Linked DNA regions of Dyadobacter pollutisoli. The protein of the gene in region 2 interacts with the protein of the main gene of each other region in a pairwise test. Links are inferred from orthologs where the notes say so. Each region holds a gene or a part of one and is shown on either strand. Other genes may lie near its edges.

The links. Proteins that work in one complex are often made in the same cells at the same time.
Region 1: the proteins of ligA (region 2) and leuS interact in binary tests that used the Escherichia coli proteins (3 or more experiments, as listed by UniProt). The link is inferred for Dyadobacter pollutisoli from one-to-one orthologs.

Annotation. Positions count from the first base shown.
Region 1 is NZ_CP112998.1:4,271,084-4,274,435, forward strand. It holds leuS (leucine--tRNA ligase), read right to left. Parts: upstream 3,009-3,352; coding sequence 201-3,008; downstream 1-200. Other genes in the region: ON006_RS17465 (T9SS type A sorting domain-containing protein), read left to right, coding at 1-125; ON006_RS17475 (porin family protein), read left to right, coding at 3,254-3,352.
Region 2 is NZ_CP112998.1:4,405,916-4,408,874, forward strand. What follows is about bases 1-2,944. They hold ligA (NAD-dependent DNA ligase LigA), read right to left. Parts: upstream 2,546-2,944; coding sequence 455-2,545; downstream 1-454. Other genes in these bases: dapA (4-hydroxy-tetrahydrodipicolinate synthase), read right to left, coding at 1-393; ON006_RS18035 (Uma2 family endonuclease), read left to right, coding at 2,743-2,944. Outside these bases: more of ON006_RS18035, read left to right, coding at 2,945-2,959. UniProt on the Escherichia coli protein: DNA ligase that catalyzes the formation of phosphodiester linkages between 5'-phosphoryl and 3'-hydroxyl groups in double-stranded DNA using NAD as a coenzyme and as the energy source for the reaction.

The DNA of each region.
Region 1 (3,352 bases), 130 kb from region 2 along the record:
CAATGGATGTAAGCGACCTACCGCTTGGAAGTTACACATTGGAGATTTCAAGCAACGGTGAAAAAATTACCAAAGCATTTGAACTGACCGAAAAACAAACCGAGCGCGAGATTACCATCAAGTAACTGCTTAATTGCAAAAAAGGAGACATTGCGCTGACCTGCAATGTCTCCTTTTTTATGTCCTGTCGCTAAAATGGTCTATATAACCACGTTAACTATACGTTTCGGAACCACGATCACCTTCCTGGCCGGGTTACCTTCCATCCATCGCTGAACGGTTTCATTCGCGAGCACTTCTTTTTCAATTTCCGAAGCAGGTGTATCCAATGCAAATGACAACGAAGCCCTTACTTTTCCATTGATCTGGATCGGATATTCAAAGACTGCGTCCACCACATATTGTTGCTCCCATTTCGGGAAATCAGCTTTGGAAACCATTCCTTTTTCATTACCCAATGCATCCCAAAGTTCTTCCGAAATATGAGGCGCATAAGGTGAAAGCAATATGATCAGCTCCTGCAAAACCGCCCTGCTCTGGCATTTCAAACTTCCCAGTTCATTGACACAAACCATGAAAGCACTTACAGCCGTGTTGAATGAGAAGTGTTCAATGTCTTCCTCAATCTTCTTGATCGTCTTATGCAGTATTTTCAGCTCCTCCGGCTTTGCAGCAACATCCTTCACCATCCATTGCCCGGCGTCATTGTAAAACAACCGCCACAGCTTCCTGATAAAGCGATAAGTACCGTCGATTCCATTGGTATTCCATGGCTTTGCCTGATCCAATGGGCCTAAGAACATTTCGTACAACCGCAATGTATCCGCACCGTAACGTTCAACGATATCGTCTGGGTTCACTACATTAAACTTGGATTTGGACATTTTTTCCACTTCCACGCCGCATATATACTTCCCGTCTTCCAGGATAAATTCTGCATTTTCACCTGCAATGTCCGGTCGCGTTGCTTTGAACTTGGCAACATCCAGCACATCGTTCTCCACAATGTTAACGTCAACGTGCAATGCCGACACTTCATACTGCGACCGCAAACCTGCGCTTACGAAGACAGGTTTGCTATAATCGTCTCCTTTTACCCGGTACACAAAATTGCTGCGCCCCTGGATCATTCCCTGGTTGATCAGTTTCTTGAAAGGCTCTTCCTCGGGAACAAAGCCTCTGTCCTTCAAAAACTTGTTCCAAAAACGACTGTAAAGTAAATGTCCTGTCGCGTGTTCGGTGCCGCCGATGTACAAATCCACATCGCGCCAGTATTCGATCGCTTCCTTCGAAGCAAACTCACCCTCATTTTTAGGGTCCATATAGCGGTACCAGTACCAGCTGCTACCAGCCCAGCCCGGCATAGTGCTCAGCTCGTAACCATTCCCTGAGCCGTGCGCCCAATCCTGAGCCCGTCCTAACGGCGGCTCTCCGTTTTCAGTAGGCAAATATTTATCAACCTCAGGCAAATTCAGCGGCAACTCACTTTCCTCTAACAAATAAGGCAATGGCTGTCCGGTGCTGTCATTTTTATAATAAACCGGAACCGGCTCACCCCAATAACGCTGGCGGCTGAAAACCGCGTCACGCAACCGGTAATTGATCTTTCCTTTACCAATACCTTTTTCTTCCAACCATTGGATCAGCACCTTATTAGCCTCGTGGAATGTCAAACCATTGATCATTCCCGAATTGATATAATGTCCTTCCTTGGTAGCGTCCGCCTGGGTTTCAGTTTCTTTTTGAGAATCCAGGATCGGTATGATAGGCAAGTCAAAATGCTTTGCGAAGTTCCAGTCACGTTGATCACCTGATGGCACAGCCATCACAGCTCCTGTTCCGTAACCCGCCAAAACGTAGTCAGCAATGTAAACAGGTACTTTCTCGCCATTAAATGGATTAATAGCAAATGCACCCGTAAATGCTCCCGAAACCGTTTTCACATCCGACATCCGGTCACGCTCCGATTTTTTCTGCGTCATCGCAATGTATGCATCGATATCGGCACGTTGTTCAGGCGTGGTAATGACGTCCACAAGCTCATGCTCGGGCGCAATTACCATAAATGTAACCCCGTAAATCGTGTCCACGCGGGTGGTAAAAACTTCAATATTTCCTTCTTGTCCGTCAATGGCGAATTTCACCAGCGCACCGACCGATCTTCCGATCCAGTTGCGTTGCTGCTCCTTCAATGAGTCGGTCCATTCCACAGTATCCAACCCGTCCAGCAAACGTTGTGCATAGGCATTAATGCGCATCATCCACTGTCGCATCAGTTTTTGAATAACAGGAAAGCCGCCGCGTTCAGAAACACCGTCCTTCACTTCATCATTGGAAAGCACAGAGCCAAGGCCCGGGCACCAGTTGACGGTCGCATCAGCAACGTAGGTCAGCCGGTATTTCAATGTCAATTTATATTGCTCCTCTTCCGACCACGCATTCCATTCCTCGGCCGAAAAAACCGGGGTATCCTCGTCGCGGGGAGCATTGATTTTTTGATTTCCTTCTTTACTGAATTTGTCCGTCAGCGTATCGATGGATTCAGCTTTGTCCGTATCGTTGTTGTACCAGCTGTTGAACAATTCTGCAAAAATCCATTGCGTCCATTTGTAATATCCAGGATCCGACGTCCGCACTTCCCGGTTCCAGTCGTAGCTGAGGCCCAGGTTTTTTAACTGTTCAATGTAGCGGGTAATGTTTTGCTCGGTAGTAATAGCAGGGTGCTGGCCAGTCTGGATCGCGTACTGCTCGGCAGGCAAGCCAAAGCTGTCGAATCCCATTGGATGCAACACATTGAATCCCTTTAATCTTTTATAACGGGAATAAATATCCGAGGCAATGTATCCCAGCGGATGGCCAACATGCAGCCCTGCTCCCGAAGGATACGGAAACATATCCAACACATAATACTTCGGCAAAGCGGATTGGTTGGATACCTGGAAAGTACCGCTGCTCTGCCAGTAATCCTGCCACTTTTTTTCTATTTCCCGATGACTATATTCACTCATATCTTTTGTTCGTAACCCCGGTTTTATGTGTTCCGGCCCTTCATTTTTGTAAATCGACCGCAAAAATAGCTTTTTTTGATTGCATAAAGGTTATTCAACTCCACATTACCTATTTACGTTTTTTAAAACCGGTATTTTGTAGAAACAAATGCCCATTTAAACCGTTATCACTATCCTTTGAACACGGCATGGCTTTTGAATAGCAATGGCAATATCATTACAAATTCATTTTAATTCTGATTGCTATGAAAAACATTATGATTGCGGTTTGTGCGTTACTGATTACGCATGCGGCGACGGCTCAATATGATCCTGCTTTTCGCTTTGGCGTCAAGGCGGGTGCC
Region 2 (2,959 bases):
TGAAGCGTCCGCGATAGCCGTGAAATGTGCGATGATACCTTCCTGAGTAGGTTTATTGTAATATGGGCAAACCGACAATATAGCGTCGACTCCATTGAAATCGGTCTCCTTAATGCAATCCAGAACGGACTGGGTATCGTTGCTTCCTATGCCGTAAACTATTGGCAGGGACTTATAGTTGTTCTTGATTGTAAATGCCAGAATTTCACGTTTTTCCTTGGAGTTTACGGTAGGTGATTCCCCTGTGGTTCCCTGAACGACAAGATAGTCCGTTCCTCCTTCTGTCACCAGGTCGATTAATTTTTTCAACCCCTGGTAATCAATCTCATTCTGCTCATCAAAAGGCGTGATCAGCGCTGCTCCCACCCCTTTGAAACGTTGGTCCAATGGCATTATTTACTTATATAATTGGTTAATTTTAAAACACAAAGTTAGCTTTCTGAGCCGTTTTTCTTTACTTATTCTCAATCATTGCTAAAAATTCTTCCTCGGACAGAATGGTAACGCCCAGTTTTCGTGCTTTTTCGAGCTTGGCAGGTCCCATATTTGCACCGGCAAGTAAGTAATTCAGCTTTCCTGACACCCCGCTAAGGACCCGTCCGCCATTCACCTCAATTTTCATTTTCAAATCGTCCCTTTCGAAATTTTCAAAAACACCGGAGATCACAAACGTCTTTCCTTCCAGCATATCGCTTTCCAGCTCCACTGGTTTTTCGTCGCTCTCCATTTGTAGCCCCGCTTTTTCGAGCCGTTCCACCAGATCCTGATTTTCGGGAATGCTGAAATAGGATTCAATACTCAATGCAATGCGGCCACCGATTTCCGGTACCGCCGTCAACTGTTCATAAGTGGCCGTCCGCAATGCCTGAATGGATTTGAAATAGGCAGCAAGTTTTTCTGCAACCGTAGCTCCTACAAACCTGATTCCGAGCGCGAATAGCACATTTTTGAATGGTACCGTTTTTGACAGATCAATACCTTTCAGGATATTTTCAACCGTTTTTTCCCTGAAACTGATGATTTTAGTCTTGCCTGTTTCTTCATTGACAATGGTTTTTTCGAGGCCTAGCAAATTTTCATAGGTAAGGTCATAAAGATCGGCCGGTGTCCGCACCATATTCAGGTCGAAGAGCAATTCAATTTTTCCCTCGCCCAAACTTTCAATGTTCATGGCCTTACGATGAATAAAGTGCTCGATCCTGCCTTTCAGTTGTGGCGGGCAATGGCTGTCATTCGGACAGAAAAAGGCCACTTCTCCTTCATTTCGCTGCAGTTCAGAATTACATTCGGGACAATGTGTTGGAAAAATGATTGGTGTAGTAGGGTATAATTCGCGCTGGCTGACATCTACGCCGGTTATTTTCGGGATAATCTCGCCGCTTTTCTCAACAAAAACCGTATCACCAAGCTGTATACCAAGCCTTTCCAGCTCGTTTGCATTGTGTAATGTGGCCCTTTTCACCCTGGTACCCGAAAGATGCACCCCTTTTACTTTATTATATGGAAGTGCGCGTTCAGTCAGATCACACAAATTGGCGACGGGCGTCACAGCTCCCGTGCGGCCCACCTGATAGTTCACCGACCGCAGGATCGCAGGTTTGTTTTCTGCTTTGTATTTAAATGAAATGGCCCAGCGAGGGCTTTTGGCCGTAAAACCCAGTTCACGCTGCTGCTCAAAGGAATTGACTTTGATCACGATACCATCCGTCGCCAGCGGTAATGTCATCCTTTTATCTTCCCATTCATGAATGTAGGCGATCACCTCATCAATGTTACTAACCTTTTTCCAGCCCGGCGAAACATTAAATCCCCAGGATTTCAGTCCCAACAGGCTTTCTTCATGACTTTTAAAGAATTCTGTGTCAGTCAGAAAAGTATAAACATAGCAATCCAGCGCCCGCCTTGCCGTTTCGCCTGAATCCTGCAATTTGAATGAGCCCGAAGCCGCATTCCGGGGATTGGCATACTGGTTTTCGCCCAGCGTTTCCATTTCTTCATTCAATTTCTGAAAAGAAGTGATGGGCATAAAACCTTCGCCGCGTACTTCAAAAATCGGTGGCTGGTCTTCTGCTTTTACCCGGAGTGGCAAGGAGCGAATGGTCTTCACATTATTGGTAATTTCGTCGCCACGGGTACCGTCGCCGCGGGTTACCCCTCTCACCAGCACGCCATTTTCGTAGGTAAAACTCAATGAAATCCCGTCAAATTTGAGTTCGCAGATGTACTCGTACGGCTCCCCGTCCAATCCCTTCCGCACACGCTCATCGAAATTCCGGAGCTCCTGCTCATTATAAGTGTTATCCAGCGACAACATCGGATAGCGGTGATAAACTGCATTAAAGCTCTTGGTAATGGCGCCGCCAACCCGCTGAGTCGGGGAATCGCCCAATCTGAAATCAGGATACTGATCTTCCAGCGCTTTCAATTCCTTTAACAACTGGTCAAATTCAAAATCCGAAATTTCCGATACGCTATCCTGGTAATATCGGTAGTTGTAATGGTTCAGCTGGTCGGTTAGCTCCTGGATTTTCTGTTCGGGACTCATGGTTATAGCGGCTGCTTTGGTGATTCGGCCCAAATTTAAGATTAATTCCAAATTTTGGGAATAATGTCAAAAATGTGACCGATACCTCCGTTCCACGTATTCTATAATATGTCGATAACCGACTGCGTGTTACAAGCAACTTTTCAACATGATTCTTTTCACAAAATTTGAGTATTTTCGTAAAACAGGTGACACCTATGAAAACTATGGAAGCTGCCATTTGGTACAACCCGGATCTCACACAGATCATCAATGGAGAGGAGATTATGTCTCCTAGCCCAAAAACGCCGCATCAAAAGGCTTCAAGGAAGCTTCAAAGAATTCTGGAAGATCATGCGGAAGCCAAAAACCTGGGAGATGTTTTTAATGCGCCACTTGATGTTATTTTCGAAGATGGCGTGAACTCTCTTCAAC